Regions from separate parts of the Allobosea sp. TAF32 genome, predicted to be linked through region 1. Evidence: riboswitches for the same ligand, from Rfam matches in the RefSeq annotation. Region 1 holds a riboswitch; each other region holds the start of a gene.
The links. Region 1 has a riboswitch for thiamine pyrophosphate ahead of AB4Z16_RS13180 (LuxE/PaaK family acyltransferase). Riboswitches for the same ligand answer to the same signal wherever they lie in the genome.
Positions count from the first base shown of each region.

Region 2: it holds a riboswitch for thiamine pyrophosphate, as region 1 does, so the genes downstream of both, thiO (glycine oxidase ThiO) here and AB4Z16_RS13180 (LuxE/PaaK family acyltransferase) in region 1, are expected to answer to the same signal.
Region 3: it holds a riboswitch for thiamine pyrophosphate, as region 1 does, so the genes downstream of both, thiC (phosphomethylpyrimidine synthase ThiC) here and AB4Z16_RS13180 (LuxE/PaaK family acyltransferase) in region 1, are expected to answer to the same signal.

Region 1 covers NZ_JBFRDM010000005.1:299,306-304,956, forward strand. The annotation lists gene AB4Z16_RS13165 (ABC transporter permease) at 1-438, opposite strand, end outside; gene AB4Z16_RS13170 (ABC transporter ATP-binding protein) at 435-1,214, opposite strand; gene AB4Z16_RS13175 (acyl-CoA reductase) at 1,222-2,670, opposite strand; gene AB4Z16_RS13180 (LuxE/PaaK family acyltransferase) at 2,676-3,752, opposite strand; TPP riboswitch at 3,842-3,969, opposite strand; gene ggt (gamma-glutamyltransferase) at 4,109-5,651, shown strand, end outside.
Region 2 covers NZ_JBFRDM010000007.1:223,038-228,688, reverse strand. The annotation lists gene AB4Z16_RS16485 (thiamine phosphate synthase) at 4-612, opposite strand; gene AB4Z16_RS16480 (thiazole synthase) at 627-1,397, opposite strand; gene thiS (sulfur carrier protein ThiS) at 1,399-1,596, opposite strand; gene thiO (glycine oxidase ThiO) at 1,580-2,575, opposite strand; TPP riboswitch at 2,653-2,754, opposite strand; tRNA gene AB4Z16_RS16465 (tRNA-Ser) at 2,952-3,042, shown strand; gene AB4Z16_RS16460 (DUF6538 domain-containing protein) at 3,148-4,251, shown strand; gene AB4Z16_RS16455 (hypothetical protein) at 4,392-4,724, opposite strand; gene AB4Z16_RS16450 (GNAT family N-acetyltransferase) at 5,034-5,579, opposite strand; gene AB4Z16_RS16445 (Orn/Lys/Arg family decarboxylase) at 5,594-5,651, opposite strand, start outside.
Region 3 covers NZ_JBFRDM010000001.1:679,493-685,143, reverse strand. The annotation lists gene AB4Z16_RS03075 (OmpA family protein) at 689-1,642, shown strand; gene AB4Z16_RS03070 (hypothetical protein) at 2,084-2,281, shown strand; TPP riboswitch at 2,353-2,457, shown strand; gene thiC (phosphomethylpyrimidine synthase ThiC) at 2,536-4,413, shown strand; gene AB4Z16_RS03060 (hydroxyethylthiazole kinase) at 4,419-5,177, shown strand; gene AB4Z16_RS03055 (SphA family protein) at 5,324-5,651, shown strand, end outside.

The DNA.
Region 1 (5,651 bases):
GGCCGGATCGACCTCGCTCACGCCGGTCAGCGTGTTCTCCATTAGCGGGAAGAAGCAGATCAGCGCGGTGATGACGATCGTCGGCGTCATGCCGAAGCCGAACCAGATGATGAAGAGGGGCCCGAGCGCGAGCTTGGGCACGAGCTGGCTCGCCAGCACATAGGGGCGCAGCAGGCGGCTGAGCGCCGGCACTTCCGCCAGGAGGATGCCCACACCGAGCCCGACGACGGCGCCGATGCCAAGGCCCAGCGCCATCTCCGCCGCCGTGACGGCAAGATGCGGCCAGAGGCGGCCGGTGACGATCTCGCTCCACAGCGTCGCGAGCACGGCGGAGGGCGGCGGGAGGACGAGCGCCGACAAGCCGCCGAGCCGGCACCAGATCTCCCAGCCCGCGAGCAGGGCGAGCAGCAGCAGGAGGGAGGGCAGGCGCGCGGTCATGCAGCTGGCCTCCGGCTCGTTGCGGCCGTCGCCTCGCCATCCATGGCGTCGCGCAGCTCATGGCAGGCGGCGGCGAATCCGGGAGCGTAGCGCATGTCGCGGTGGCGCGGGCGGGGCAACTCGATGCGGCGCGCATGGGTCAGGCTGCCTGCGGCCATCACCGCGACCTTGTCGCCGAGATAGACGGCCTCGCCGATGTCATGGGTGACGAAGAGCGCGGTGGTGCCGTTGAGTGCGCAGAGCCGCAGCAGGTCATCCTGCAATTCCTCGCGCGTCAGTGCGTCGAGAGCGGCGAAGGGTTCGTCGAGCAGCAGCAGATCGGGATTGTCGACCAGCGCACGGGCGACAGCGACGCGGCTCTGCTGGCCGCCCGAGAGTTCGGAGGGCCGGCGCGCGGCGAAATCCACGAGACCGATGCGGGCAAGCAAATCGAGTGCCGCGTCACGGTCGGCTCCCGTCGGCCGGCGCTTCAGCGAAATCGGCAGCAGCACGTTGTCGAGGGCGCTCAGCCAGTCGAGCAGCGTCGGGGCCTGGAAGACGAAACCGGCGCGGGCGCTCGGGCCATGCAGCGCCTCGCCGCCGATGCGGATGGCGCCTTCGCTCGGCATGAGCAGGCCGGCCGCGAGCTTCAGCAGCGTGGTCTTGCCGCAGCCGCTGCGACCCAGCAGGCAATGGATCTTGCCGCGCGGGATCGCCCAGTCGACGCCGTCGACGACCGCGGAACCTGCCGCGCCATAACGATAGCGGACCTGTTTGATTGTGACGAAATCGGACATGGCAGGGTCAGTCGACATAGGGCGCGAACCCCTCTGCCGCCGCTTCCGTCGATTGCTCGATCTCGGTGAAGGTGGCGAGGTCGAGCAGGCTGAAGCGCCCGTCATGATGCCAGCCGGCTTCCGGTGCGGTCATCCGGCCCAGCGGGGCGATGCGGCTGATGCCGACTTCGCCCAATTGCTCCGCGAGCCGGAACAGCCTCTCGGGGGCTGCGGCGGCGCCCGCCGTTTGCAGGAAGCTGCGATAGGGCGCGACGAGGGCGGGGACGTCATCGAGGCTTTCGACCGAGACCAGCTTGAGCGTGCGGTTCAGGCCGGTCGGGTTCAGGGCTTCCGGCGCATCGACATGAACCACGCTCCAGCCATCGCTGGGCTCGCCGAGGAGTTCCGCAGTGCCTTCCAGCGCGCGCATCTCCTGTGCGCCGCGCCATGCGGCGATGGAAGAGGCTTCGCCTTGCGAAAGCGCGCGGCGGGGGTGGCGGGAGGCGAGGGCGGCGAGTTCCTGCGCGACGTAGCGCGCGAATTCGGCGGGGCTGACGCGTCCACCGCGCTCGACGAAGAGCATTTGCGGCGAATAGCAGCCCTGCTGCTCGTAGCGGGCGACGTCATGGGCGGCGAGCCGGGCCAGGGCCGGAGCCTTGCGGCTGTCGAGCGCTTCGCGCGCGATCACGCCGAAGCCGATCTTGTGGCCATGCGGCAGGAAGCGGGTCGTGATCGGCAGTTTCGCTCGCAGTGCCGCGAGCGTGTCGTTGCCGCCATAGGCCATGACGGTGTCGGCCGCGCGCAGGAACGCCGGTTCGGCAGCCGCTTCGCCGCCCTTCCACCAGACGATGGCGAGGCATTCGCCGAGTTCCGGGTCGATTTCGGCGAGGAGGCCCGCGAACCAACCGGCCGTCAGCGGCTCGGCCGAAGCGAGCTTGCCGACGCTGCCGGCCTTGACCAGCAATCCGCAGATCAGGCTCCAGAGCGAGAGCGCCGGGACGTTGCCGGCCCAGACATGCAGCAGGAGCTCTGGGCCATGGGCGCGCAGGTAACCGCCCTTGGCCGTCGGCTGGAAGCCGTCGAGCATGGCGGGATTGGCGAAATCCTCGGCCAGGAAGCGCAGGAGCTGCGGGCGCCGGAAGGTCTTGAGATAGCTGGTCAGGCCGAGACGGACCGTCTCGCGGTCATAGCCGGTGACGATCGGTAGCAGGTGCTCGGCCTTGCGCCGTAAGGGGTGCTGCCGGTCGAGCAGGCGCGCGACGGCGGCGTCGATCGCCGCGACGATGCGCGCCGTGTCCATCCGCTTCAGCCGGGCGCGGGCATTGCTGCGCACATGCTCGCAGAGCGTCGCGGCCTGAGCCTCGTCGAGTTCCGGCAGCGCGACCGAGACGCTCTCGCCCCAGGCGCTGTGGCCGACCTCGCGCCAGCGCAGTGCCTCGCGGCTCAGGCCCGGCAGATGGCCCGCATGCTCGATCACGTCCGTCAGCCCCGCGCCGCGGCGAGGAATTCGGCCACGGCGACGGAGCAGCCCTTCGAGGCCTCGCCATCGACACGGCCGAGCAGCTTGAACCCGCCCGGAACGATCTCGCCGGCATCCTCGGTCAGGATCGCCGCGACGCAGTTGAAATGGGCGAGGTCGTGATGGACGATCACGCCGCGCTCGCCCTCCGGCAAATCCGCTCCGCTCAGCGGATCGACGACGCGGCTGCGGATCCAGTGCGGGCCGGATTTCACCGACGGGCAGACCGCATTGCCGTCGTCGTAGAGCTGCGAGCTCAGCTCGGTCATGCCGTACATGTTGATGCAGGATGAGCGCGGCACGCCGAAGGCGGCGGCGAGCCCGTCATAGAATTCGTCCGGCGTAAGTTCGCGCGACTGGCCCTTGAAGCCGCCGGTGTCGAGGATGAGGCTGCCTTCCGGCAGAGCAAACCGCAGGCCGCGTGCCGCGAGCTCATCCATCAGTGGCACGAAGGAATAGCTCGCGCCGAGCAGGGCATAGGGCTCGCCGCTGGTCTCGGCCTGCGCGAGCGCCGGCAGCAAACGATTCAGATCGAGACCGGCGGCGCCAATGAAGACCTGGGAATCGTGCGTGCCGCATTCGCGCCGGGCGAGCCCGAGATAATGCGCGAGCGAGGAATTGGGCAGCTCCGTCTCGTCGGGGAAGAGGATGCCCATGCGGATGCGCTCGCGGCCGCGCATGAAACGCTCTCGGAAATTGACCAGCATCGAGCGCTTCCAGACGGCGAGCGTCGGGTGGTAGCTGCGGCCGCGCACGCCCTGGGTAGTGCCGCTCGTCATGAAGACGTACTCGGCCGCTTCCGGGGGGCTGCAGCTCAGCGTCAGGTCCTTGAAGGCGGTGATCGGCACGGCCGGGATGTCGCGCCAGCGCTTCACCGAGAGCGGCGTGCGGCCGCGCTGCAAGCAGAAGCGCTTGTAGGGCTCGTTGTTGCGGAACTGATAGGCGAAGACCTTCAGCGCCATGGCCTCGAACTCGGCTTCCGACGCGTCGGGAAGCGCGATGAACGCCAGCAGCGCCTCGATGATCTCGGCTTGCGTCACTGCGGCCCACTCCGTTCGGACGCTCGCGGCCAAGCCGGGAGCGTCGATCGCAAAAGGATCACGGGCGCAAGCTGGAGTCAGGGCCTTGGATGGCCGCATGTCCCGCATCCCTACGCCGGTATGATCCGGATCAGGTTCGGAGGGTCACCGCGTTGCCGGTCTCAAGAGCCAGCCGGCGGAATCTCAGCCTCCTAGCGAGGCCCCCCTGGGAACAGCGTTTAGGTGGGGCTTCGGGCCATGGCTTGTCAAGCGTTGCCGGCGCAAGGCCAGGTTGGGGCCGACTCGAAATCCTGACATGGCGCGCATGCCGAAGAAGAGGCTCGACGCCGGCCTTCAAAACCGTTTCTGTGCCGGCCATGAACCTTTCCGCGCCGCCGCCCCGCATCGCCTCCTTCACCTGCGAGAAGAAGCCGGCCACCGGCTCGCGCGGGATGGTCGTCACCAATCATCCGCTCGCCTCGGCGGCGGGCGCGCAGATGCTGCTCGCCGGCGGCAATGCGATCGATGCGGCGGTGGCGTCGCTGTTCGCTCTGACGGTGGCCGAGCCGATGATGGTCGGTATTCTCGGCGGTGGCCTGAGCCATATCCGCCTCGCGGACGGCCGCCATGTTGTGATCGATAATCTCTCGACCGCGCCGGGCCATGCGACTCCGGACATGTATGACTGCCTGTCCGACGAGATCGGCAGGCAGCGCGACACCCGCGACCGCGAGAACGTGGTCGGCGCCAAGGCCGTTGCGGTGCCGGGCGCGCTCAAGGGCTGGTGCGAGGCCCTGGCGCGCTTCGGCACGCTGCCGCTGGCCGAGGTGCTGCAGCCGGCGATCGGTCTGGCGGAGCGCGGCTTCGTGGTCACGCCCTATCTTTCGAACTGCATCACCGACAACGCCGCCGATCTCGCCCGCGATCCGGGCCTCGCCGCGCTCCTGCTGCCGGTCGGCCAGCCACTCCAGCCCGGCATGCGGCTGGTTCAGTCGGACTATGCCGCCAGCCTGAAGCTGATTGCGGTGGAGGGGCCGGATGCGCTCTATGGTGGGCGGCTCGGGCGGGCGCTGACCGACTACATGGCGGCCCATGGCGGGCTGATCGATCAGGCCGATCTCGCGAATTACCGCATCGAGTTGCGCGAGCCGATCCGCGGCTCCTATCGCGGCTATGAGATCATCGGCCCGCCGCCGCCCTCGTCCTCGGGCGTGCATATCGCGCAGATGCTCAACATCCTCGAAGGCTACGATATCGGCTCGCTCGGCTTCGGCTCGGCGGATGCGGTGCATCTGTTGGCCGAGGCGCTGAAGATCGCCTTCGCCGACCGGGCGGTGGCGACGGCTGATCCCGCCTTCGTCAAGGTGCCGGTCAACAGGCTGATCGACAAGGGCTATGCGGCCGAGCGGCGCGCCCTGATCGAGATGGGCCGGGCGAAGAGCTGGACGGCCGGGCTTTCGGGCGGTGAATCCGCCGACACCACCCATGTCACTGTCGCGGATGCGCAAGGCAATGTCGTCAGCGCGACTCAGACGATCAACGGGCTGTTCGGCGCCTGCGTGCAGATTCCGGGCACCGGGATGATCGCCAACAACTACATGTTCAACTTCGATCCGCATCCCGGCCGCGCGCTCTCGATCGCGCCGGGCAAGCGGGTCTTCACCTCGATGGCGCCGATGATGGCGCTGAAGGAGGGCAAGCTTGCCTTCGCGCTGGGATTGCCGGGTGCATTGCGCATCTTCCCCTCGGCGCTGCAGGCGATCGTCAACCTGATCGACCACCGGATGACGCTGCAGGAGGCGGTCGAGGCGCCGCGCGTCTGGACCGAGGGTGGCGTGCTCGAGCTCGAGGAAGCCATCCCCGAAGCGGTCGCGCAGGCGCTCGCGGCCCGCGGCCACAGGATCCTGCGTTCGCCGCGCG
Region 2 (5,651 bases), on a different contig from region 1:
CTGTCAGGCGAGGCGCCCGCGCGTCGCCGCGACCCAGGCCTTCAGGCGCCCCTCGGGATCGGCATTCAGCGTGATGTCGGTCACAGCTGCGACGATGTCGGCGCCGGCCTCGAAGACCCCAGGCGCGCGCTCCAGCGAGATGCCGCCGATGCCGACCAGCGGCAGATCGCCGATACGGCGCTTCCATTCGCCCAGCCGCTCCAGCCCCTGCGGGCCGAAGCGCATCTGCTTCAGAATCGTCGGATAAACCGGACCGAGCGCGACATAATCGGGCTTTGCCGCCAGCGCGCGTTCCAGCTCGGGCTCGTCATGGCTGCTGATGCCGAGCCTGAGCCCCGCCTTACGGATCGCATCGAGATCGGCCTCGTCGAGATCCTCCTGGCCGAGATGGATGAAGTCGCAGCCCTCGGCGATGGCGAGCTTCCAGTAATCGTTGACGACAAGCACGCAGCCGGCCGCGGCGCAGAGCGTCTTCGCCCGCGCGATCTCGCGTGCGACTTCGATCTCGGAACGATCCTTGACGCGCAGTTGCACCAGCTTGACGCCGAGCGGCAGCATCCGCTCCAGCCAGTCGGCGCTTTCGAAGATGGGGTAGAACGGATCGAGCTTCATGCGAGAGCAGACTTTCAGGCCAGGAAGGCTTTGCCCATGACGGGGGTGGAAGGAGCGGCCATGTCGCGCGCTTCGATCGGCTGCGCGGCGAAGGACTGGCGGCCGGCACGGATGGCAAGCGCGAAAGCCTCTGCCATCGCGGCCGGATCGCCCGCCTTCGCGACGGCGGTGTTGAGCAGGATGCCGTCATAGCCCATCTCCATCGCCTGCGCGGCGTGGGAGGGCAGGCCGATGCCGGCATCGACGACGAGCGGAATGTCGGGGAAGTGCTGGCGCATGCTGCGCAGGCCGTAGGGGTTGTTGAGTCCCCTGCCCGATCCGATCGGCGCGCCCCAGGGCATCAGCACCTCGCAGCCGGCATCGAGGAGGCGCCCGCCGACGACGAGGTCCTCCGTGGTGTAGGGAAAGACCTTGAAACCGTCATCGGCAAGGATGCGGGCCGCCTGGACCAGCGCGATCACGTCCGGCTGCAGCGTGTCGTCCTCGCCGATCACCTCGAGCTTGATCCAGTCGGTCCCGAAGACCTCGCGCGCCATCTGCGCGGTGGTGACGGCTTCCTTGACGGTGAGGCAGCCCGCCGTATTCGGCAGCACCCTGACGCCGAGCTCGCGGATCAGCGCCCAGAAGGCCTGACCGGCACCGCCGGCCGATTCCCGGCGCAGCGAGACGGTGACGACCTCGGCGCCCGAGCGCTTCACCGCCTCGGCCAGGATGGCGGGCGACGGATATTGCGCCGTGCCGAGGAAAAGCGGGTTCTGCGGCGCGAAGCCATAGAAGGATGCCATCTCAGCCTCCCTGCATCGGTGCGACGATCTCGATGCGGTCGCCCTCGCTCAAGGCGACGTCAGCCCGCTTGCGCGCCGCCACGAAGTCTCCATTCACCGCCGTCGCAACGATGCGGTCGGCAAAGCCGAGCTCGGCCAGCGCCTCGGCCAGCGTCTTCGCCGCGATCTCCTGCGGCGCGCCGTTAAGCAGCAAGGTCATGCAGCATCTCCGGTGTTGCTTGCGGGTTTAGCACGGCCTCCGCCGCCATCCGCGCCATGGCGGGGCTGAGCAGGAAACCGTGGCGATAGAGCCCGTTGACATGGATCACGCGGCCGCGGCGCGTCAGCCGCGGCAGGTTGTCGGGAAAGGCCGGGCGGGCATCGGTGCCGATCTCGACGACCTCCGCTTCGCCGAAGGCGGGATGCAGCGCATAGGCCGCGCCGAGCAGCTCCAGCATGGCGCGGGCGGAGATGCGGCTGCGCTCGCTGCTCTCGATCATCGTCGCGCCAACCATGAAGAGGCCGTCTGCGCGGGGCACGATATAGAGCGGGATGCGCGGATGCAGCAGCCGGACGGGCCGCGACAGCTGGATCTCGTCGCTCCGGAGGAGCAGCATCTCGCCCTTGACTCCGCGCAAATCGGGCAGGACATCGCGCGCCGCCAGCCCGCGGCAGTCGAGGACGATATCGGCATCGAGATCGGCCGGCTCGACCGTACTGCCGAAATGAAGGGCGGCCCCATTTGCGACGAGGCGTTCGGCCAGGGCTGCTATGGCTTGGCGCGGATCGAGATGCGCCTCGGCGGAGAAGAACAGGCCGCGCGAGAAGCGGCCGGCGAGATCGGGCTCCAGCCCGGCGATGGCCTCGCTGTCGATCTCCTCGAAATGGTCGGTGCGCTGACCGAAGCGGCGCAGCTCCGAACGGTCCCGGCTCGGCGCAACCACGAGCGTGCCGTTGCGAGCGACGCCGCCGGCATGGCGCTCCCACCAATCGGCCGCCTGCTGCCCGAGCCGAATCACCGGTTCTTCGGCGCTCTCGCCCTCGCACCAGGGCGCGAGCATGCCGCCGGCATACCAGGAACAGGCTTCGGCGCCGATACGCGGGCCGCGTTCATGCAGGACGACCTGCACACCCCGCGCCAGCAACTCGGTGGCACAGGCCAGACCGACGACGCCAGCGCCGACCACAGCGGCTGTCAGGACTGAGTGAGGACGTTCTGGCGTCATGCTTTCCCTGCTTCCGGGAAGGCAGCGGCCTGAGGCGCGAGCGAGGTGTCTGCGAGCCGAAGACCGTTCCCTTCGCCGGCATTACCCGGATCAGGTGCGATGGGTTGGCGCGAGCCACGCCTCTCAGCCTTTCGGCACCCCAACGGACAGCGCCAATTTAATGGCAGCGCCGCCGGGGAGCAAGCGGAGCCGGCGCAAGGCTCCGTTGCGGCGGCCTCGCACCTCCCGACCACGCCCTTCGCACGGGAGTGATCGGGAGGTGCGCCCGCGCGAATACACAGGTCGCGCGAAGGAAGTTGTCGGCGAGACTTGTCAAAGGCCTCTGCAATCGGGCATAGAGCCTCTCGCCGGAGACGTGGCCGAGAGGCTGAAGGCACTCGTTTGCTAAATGAGCATACCCCACAAGGGTATCGAGGGTTCGAATCCCTCCGTCTCCGCCATTTCCCCTAAGCCCTTGAGTGTCCTGAAAAAGCGTTGTTCCCCAACGGCTTTTCACATACCTCTGCTACAAATCTTGCTACAAAATCGCTCTGGCAGAGGGCACGATGGCCGGCAAAATCAGGAACCTGCTCCCCCGGAATGGCCGATACTATGCTCGGCTAACGGTGCCCGCTCCGCTTCGCCCGATCGTAGGTAAGCGGGAACTGACTGAGCCCTTGGGGGCCGACCGCACCGTCGCGATTCGCCTGCTCTCTTCTGCGATCCATCGCATGCAGATGGAACTTGATCAGGCCCGCGACCGCGTGACAGCCCTCAACCCTGCCGCACCGTCCCGCCGCCGCCCCATGAGCGTTCGGCAGATGGCCCTCGCCCACTATGGCCGGGAGCTTGAACAGGACGATGCGGCCCGGAGCCTGCCGACCGGCTATGATCCGGCACACGCGGCGATGTTCCGCCCGACCTACTTTTACGCGCTTAAGAGGGCGGCGAGCGGTGGCGCTGAAGATGACGAGCTTGCCGCCCTAATCCAATGGGCCGTTGACGAGTTCGCGAATGATGGCAGCCCCGTTCCGGTCAAGGGCACCGAGGAATGGCGAACGCTCGCGCGGATGCTCGCCGGCGTGAAAGCCGAGACGATCGAAAACCAGAACCGGCGCGACCGTGGCGAGCCGGATGGTCCTGCCAAGCATCCAATGCTGATCCCGGCGACGGAACTCCCCTCGACTGTCGCCGAGGCGAAGCCGGCCTATCGGATCACCCGGCAGGACGTGCTGGCCTACAAGAACGCCCTGCTCGAAACCTCTGCGAACTATACGAAGCGCTTCCCCGACAAGACGCTCCCCGAAGCGATCCGGTCGAACAAGGCTCGCAAGGAGCCCTTCCCGACGCTCAACGCCACAACCATCAATGACAAGTGGCTATCCCGGCTCAGCGCCATGCTGACGTGGTGCGTCAACAACAGCGTCATTCCCGACACCCCCGCGAAGGGCGTCCGCGTCGATCAGAGCAATCGCGATCCTGACGAGGACCGCGACTATTTTCGCGAAGCCGACCTCCAGAAGATACTCGCCGCGCCCCTGTTCGATCCGTCGCCGAAGCTAACTGAAAAGCGTTGGGCGATGCTCATCGCGCTCTATAGCGGCATGCGCACATCGGAAAATTATATAGGATATTATACCTATTATAGGCTTTCGATCTTGATGAACTGACATTCATGTGTCAGAATCTTCGCCGTTGAGTTGGTGAAGGTCGAGTTGTGTTCCGCGAGTTAGTCGGCAGCGTAAAGAAGTCGCTTCGTTTCGGATTTGAGAGGAAGTCGATTCCCCTTTCTGATCCCGTCGTGGCTGAGCTATTCGGCGCGCTGCCGACTGCTTCTGGTGTTTCGGTTACTGCGCATACCGCCCTCAAGGTTCCCGCAGTTCTTCAGGCCGTGCGCCTGATTGCCGAAACTGTCGGCTCGCTTCCTTGCAAGCTCTATCGAGACGCTAACGGCAGCAAGGAGGCTGCAAAGGATCACACCGGCAACCGCCTCGCGCACAACCGCGTCAATGGCGTTGCGGATCACGTAGACGATGCCGCTCACCACGCGCCGGTCATCCACCCGTGGCACGCCATGCGAGAGCGGAAAATACGCCTCCATCTGCGCCATCTGACGCTCGCACAGCAGAAAAAAATCATCCATCACAGCATCCTCCCGGACACCGTGAATCACAGATCGATCCAAATTGGCAGGTCCTGAGCCTAGATTGCCCGGTTCTCCGCCAGATCATCGGAGTCTGCGATCAGGCGATCTGGCGATTCAGCGTACCGTCTTCTTGTCCCGATTTTCCCGGGAACCGCAATCCGCGTCTGCGACGCACGGCGCTGCGGCGGTGCACATTTGACCTGTCTCATATGGATGCTCCGGAAAATCGCTCGAGGCGGACGCTCCGTACCGGCTGCCAGGTCTCGATGATGCGCCTTCGGTCCTGCGCGGTGTCGAGCGGCAGGCTCAACCCGGCGGGATAGGCTGCGTAGCGCCCGCACCGAGCGACCTTTGAACCATGACGCTGTCGGACCATTTGCCATAGCGATAGGCGACCGCCGGCAGCAGGCCGACGCGGGCGAAGCCGAAGCGCTCGTGCAGCGTCAACGACGCCGTGTTCTCGGCGTCGATATAGCCGATCATCTGGCGGAACCCGGCGGCGGCGCAGGCGTCGATAAGGGCCTGCATCAGCAGCCGCCCGACGCCGCGGCCGAGATGTTCGTGATGGACGTAGATCGAATGCTTCACCGTGAAGCGGTAGGCCGGGCGTTTGCGAAACAGCACGACATAGGCATAGCCGACGACGTCGCCGCCCCGCGTCGCCACCAGATGCGGCAGCCGGCGGTTGCGCAGGTTCTTGCGCCGGTCGCGCAGATCGTCGGGCTCCGGCGTGCCGGTATCCTCGACGCCGGCCTCGATGCCGCGGCGGATATGCCGGCGATAGATCGCCAGCATCGGCTCGACATCGGTATCGCGCGACGGGCGGATGAGGATGGGGAGGTCGCTCTCCATGGTTTGTCGCGACCTCAGCCCTGGGCCTGCTCGCTGACGACATAGGTGTGGAGGCGCACCTGGCCGGCGGCA
Region 3 (5,651 bases), on a different contig from region 1:
CGGCCTGCGCCCGCAAGCAGCTCCGCCATCCGCTCCGGCCCAGCCCGGTGCGCCGCCTTCGGCCGTGCCGCGCGGCGGCCCGGCCATTCCGCCTTCGGCTGCTCCGCCTCAAGCGCGTCCTCCGGCGGCTGCTCCGCAGTCAGGTGCGGTTCCCTCGGCTCCGGCAGGGCAGCCGCGTCCGCCCGGAGCTCCGCCTTCCGCTGCTCCCGGCACACCCGCTCAGCCCGGCGCCGGCGCGCCGCCCTCCGCGGTTCCGCGCGGGGGGCCGGCTGTTCCGCCGTCTGCGGCTCCGTCCCAGCGCCCGCTGGGCGCAGCGCCGCAGCCGGGCGCCGCTCCCGCGCAGCCGAGCGTTACAGCTCCGACTCCACCGGCCGGCGCAGTTCCGGCACAGCCGTTGCGCCCGGCAATACCTCCGGCCACGGCTCCGATCGCTCCGGCTCCGACCCAACCCGGCGCCGCGTCTCCGACCTCGCCCCCGGGCACGCCGCCCGCGGGACTGGCGCCCGCTCAGCCTGCACGCCCCGCTCCGGGCGGGCCTCCGGCAGCCGCTCCTGGCGCCCCGCCCCCGGCGCAACCCGGTGTCGCACCGGCCCAGCCCGGCGCGGCTCCGGCGCAGCCGCCGTCCGGCGGGGCCTTCCCCAGCCAGCCGCCGCAGCGCGAAGGCCGTCGCGGCGGCATCTCGCCGGGCGTGGCGGGTGCGATTGGTCTCGGCGTGGGCGCGATCGGCGGCATCATGGCCGTTCAGGGAGCGCAGCGCTTCGACGACATTCGGGCGCGGCGCGAAGAGCGTCGCGAGGGTGACGTTACCGTCATCCGCGAGCCCGGCCGCACCATCATTCGCGACGATGACGGCCGGGCCATCATCCGCCGCGATGAGGACCAGCGCTTTCGCGATCTCGGCTGGCAAGGCCGTTCCGAGCGCCGCGACGGCGAGATGCGGACCGTCTTCGAGCGGCCTGACGGCACGCGCATCGTCACCGTCACCGACGAGGAGGGCCGGCTGATCCGCCGCACCCGCATCGATCGCGACGACCGCGAGGTGGTGATCATCGACAATACCTTGCGCGATCGCCCGGGGCGCTTCGCCGACGATATCGTCGTGCTGCCGCCGCCGCCGCTGCCGATCCCGCGCGAGCGCTATATCGTCGATGCCGACCAGGCCGACGAGGCGTTGATCTACGAGACGATCATGGCGCCGCCGATCGCCGCGATCCCGCGCCGTTACACGCTGGACGAGGTCCGCTATTCGCCGGATCTGCGCGCCCGCATGCGCAGCGTCGATATCGACACGATCAACTTCGAGACCGGCTCCTGGCAGGTCACGCCCGACCAGGCGCAGCGCCTCGCAGTGATTGCGGATTCGATCCGGCGCGTGCTGCAAGGCTCGCCGAACGAGGTCTTCCTCGTCGAGGGCCACACCGACGCGGTTGGTGCCGATGTCGACAATCTCTCGCTCTCGGATCGCAGGGCCCAGTCGGTCGGGGAGATCCTGACGCGCGACTTCCAGATCCCGCCGGAAAACCTGACCACCCAGGGCTATGGCGAGCAGTATCTGAAGGTGCAGACGCAAGGGGCATCCCGCGAAAACCGGCGCGTGACGTTGCGGCGCATCACGCCACTGCTGACCGGCCAGAACCGCTGATCCTCGGGCGGGGCTGCTCAACGGGCGGCCCCGTGCGCCGCGGCGTGCGGGGAACCCCGCACGTCCACAGCGGTTTCTCTTCCGGAGGAGTCGCTGATGGGAGATGCAGCCATGAAGATGTCCGCTCTGGCGATGGCAGGTCTGGTGCTTGCCGGTTCGTTCGCGCCGTTTCCGACATGGGCTCAGAATGTTCCCCCTGCCGAGAAACAGCCTGCTCCAGGTGTGCCGGTGGCGCCGCGTGCGGATGAGGCCGTGCGGCCGCCGGCAGGGGAACGCGGTATGCGGCCTCGCGCCGACAGGCGTGAGCAGCGCTATGACAGGGCGCAGGCTGGTCCGCCGCAGCCGAGTCGCGACCCGCCGATGCCGCGCTCGGTGCCGTCGATCATCAGGCCCTGAAGGTCGTTCAGGATTTGGCAAGGCGGGCGCATTAGCGTCGCCGGCATGAGCGACGCAGCCTCCGTTTCCCGCAGCATCGTCACGATGCAGGCCGCCTCGACGCAGCAGGCGCTGTCGGTCGAGATGCTCAAGCAGAACGCGCAGGCTGACCAAAGCCTCGTCACCATGCTCCAGCAGAGCGCTGATGCAGCCAAGGCGACGCTCCCGGCCGGTCAGGGCGGTCTCGTCGACCGCACCGCCTGATCTCCTTTCCCCAGCTTCGATCGTTTGTCGCTGAGGCCGTTGCCAAGCGACTTCTCTGCGCCTAACCTCGCCTCTGTTCCGAGGGGTGCCCGCAAGGGCTGAGATGGCTTCCGAAGCCGAACCCGTCGAACCTGATCCGGGTCATACCGGCGGAGGGACTGGAACGCGTGCACAGGGCCGAGCCTTGTCCGCAGACAGCGACTGTACCGCTTTCAAACCCGGATCTCCTGACCTGTCGCAAGGAGGAGATCCTCATGAATGCCCACGCAAAACCCCAGAAGAACAGCGTCAAGACCGCGCCGCAAAGCGTGACGACCGGCCCGATCATCGGCTCGCGCAAAATCTATGTCGCCGCGCCCGAGCATCCCGAAATGCGCGTGCCCTTCCGCGAGGTCGTGCTGACGACGGATGCCGAGCCGCCGGTGCGCATCTACGATCCCTCCGGCCCCTATACCGAGACCGACGCCAGGATCGACCTGAATGCCGGCCTGACGCAGCCGCGCCGCGCCTGGCTCGATGCCCGCGGCTTCCAGACCGTGCCCGGCCGCGCCGTCACCGCCGCCGACAACGGCCATATCAGCGAAGCGCAGCTCGTGCCGGCCTGCCCGGCCGAGCGCCCGATCCTCGAGGCGAAGCCCGGCCAGATGGCGACGCAATACGAATTCGCCAAGGCCGGCATCATCACGCCCGAGATGATCTATGTCGCACATCGCGAGAATCTTGGCCGCGCCGCCATGATGGAAGGCGCCAGGGAGCGCCATGCCGACGGCGAGAGCTTAGGCGCCGTCGTTCCGGAATTCGTCACGCCCGAATTCGTCCGCGAGGAGATTGCGCGCGGCCGGGCCATTATCCCGGCCAACATCAACCACCCCGAGCTGGAGCCGATGGCGATCGGCCGCAACTTCCTGGTCAAGATCAACGCCAATATCGGCAATTCTGCCGTGACCTCAGGCGCAGCCGAGGAGGTCGAGAAGCTCGTCTGGGCGATCCGCTGGGGCGCCGACACGGTGATGGACCTCTCCACCGGCCGCAACATCCACAACATCCGCTCCTGGATACTCAGAAATTCGCCGGTGCCGATCGGCACGGTGCCGATCTATCAGGCGTTGGAGAAGGTCGGCGGCGATCCTATCAAGCTCGACTGGGAGGTGTTCAAGGACACCCTCATCGAGCAGGCGGAGCAGGGCGTCGACTACTTCACCATCCATGCCGGCGTTCGCCTGCCTTACGTCCCGCTGACGGCCAGTCGTGTGACCGGCATCGTCTCGCGCGGCGGCTCGATCATGGCGCGCTGGTGCCTGGCGCATCACAGGGAGAGCTTCCTCTACGAGCGCTTCGACGAGATCTGCGACATCATGCGCAAATACGACGTCTCGTTCTCGCTCGGTGACGGCCTGCGTCCGGGCTCGATCGCCGACGCCAACGACCGCGCCCAGTTCGCTGAGCTGGAGACGCTGGGCGAGCTGACCCAGGTCGCCTGGAAGAAGGGCTGCCAGGTCATGATCGAGGGCCCCGGCCATGTGCCGATGCACAAGATCAAGGAGAACATGGACAAGCAGCTGCGCGAATGCGGCGAGGCGCCCTTCTACACGCTCGGACCGCTGACCACCGACATCGCGCCGGGTTATGACCACATCACCTCTGGCATCGGCGCGGCGATGATCGGCTGGTATGGCTGCGCCATGCTCTGCTACGTCACGCCGAAGGAGCATCTGGGTCTCCCGAACCGGGACGACGTCAAGACCGGCGTCATCACCTACCGCATCGCCGCCCATGCCGCCGATCTCGCCAAGGGCCACCCGGCGGCGAAGATCAGGGACGACGCGGTCTCCCGCGCCCGCTTCGACTTCCGCTGGGAGGACCAGTTCAACCTGGCGCTCGACCCCGACACGGCGCGCGAGTTCCACGACGAGACGCTGCCGAAGGATGCCCACAAGGTCGCGCATTTCTGCTCGATGTGCGGGCCGAAATTCTGCTCGATGAAGATCACGCAGGACCTGCGCGCCGAGGTTCTCGCGATGAGCGACAATGAGAGGGCAAGTCTCGAGGCCATGGCTGCTGAGGGGATGGCTGCCAAATCGAAGGAATTCCTCGACAAGGGTGGCAGCATCTATCTACCTGCGGCCGAATGAGCGGCATGAACGACAGCCTCGACGCGGCCAAGGTCGCGTCGATCCTCGCGCGGGTGTCCGAGCGCCGCCCGCGCATCCATTGCCTGACCAATACCGTAGCGCAGAACGTCACCGCCAACATGCTGCTCGCCTTCGGGGCCGTGCCCTCGATGGCTGGTCATCCCGAGGAGGTTGCGGCGGTCGCGGTCGGGGCAAGCGCGATCCTGATCAATCTCGGCACGATCAGCCCTGAGGGCGAGCGCGCGATCCCGAAGCTCGTCGCTGTGGCGCGCGAACGCGGCATTCCGCTGGTGCTCGACCCGGTCTTCGTCGAGCTGTCGCCCCTGCGGCTGGGGCTGGCCGAGGACGTTTTGCGGCTGCCGGGCGTCGTCGTGCGTGGCAACGCCGCCGAGATGGCGGCCTTGGCCTGGCTGCTGGAGCGCTCCCCCGGCGTCACGCGCGCGACGACAGGGGCTGTCGACGCGATCGACGGTCCTTCCGGCAAGCTCTCCGTGGCCTTCGGGCATCCGCTGATGAGCCGGGTGACCGGACTGGGCTGCGCTTCGAGCGCGCTGGTGGCTGCCTGCCTCGCGGTCGAGCCCGATCCCGTGATTGCAGCGGCTGCGGCGCTGACGGCCTACGGCATCGCGGGCGAAATCGCAGCCGAGCGTTGCCATGGCCCCGGCAGCTTCGCAGTCGAACTGATCGATGCGGTCGCTGGCCTCGATGCCGGAATGCTGCAAGCACGTATGGCGCGAATGTCACACATGAAAGACATGATGTAGCCGGGATTCACCGCCGCCCGCAGGCATCCTAGGGTCGCATGGCTGATTCGCCCGGCTGGCGACGGCCGCGCCGGGGGGCAACAGACAACATGATGCGTAACGAAGCCTGCGGGCAATCGCACAGGCCCTTTCGGCTTGTCGCCCTGATGGCCCTTGGTCTGGCCGCCGGCTGCGTCGGGTTGCCGGAGGATGTCCGGGCGGCCGAGAACGGCACGGGCTTCTATCTGCTCGGCGGCCGTGGCGCGATGGCTGGCTATCTGCCGCCTCCCGGGGTCTATTTCGAGAGCGACACCTACAGCTACGACGCCAAGCTCGACGCCCGGAAGTCATTGCCTTCCGGCGGTCGCTTCGTTGCCGGCGTGCGGAGCCAGGCACGGGCCGATTTCCTGAGCGGAACGTGGGTGACGCCCTGGGAACTCGCCGGGGGCAATCTCGCCTTCGGGGCCACTCTGCCTGTCGGCCGCGTCCGGGTCG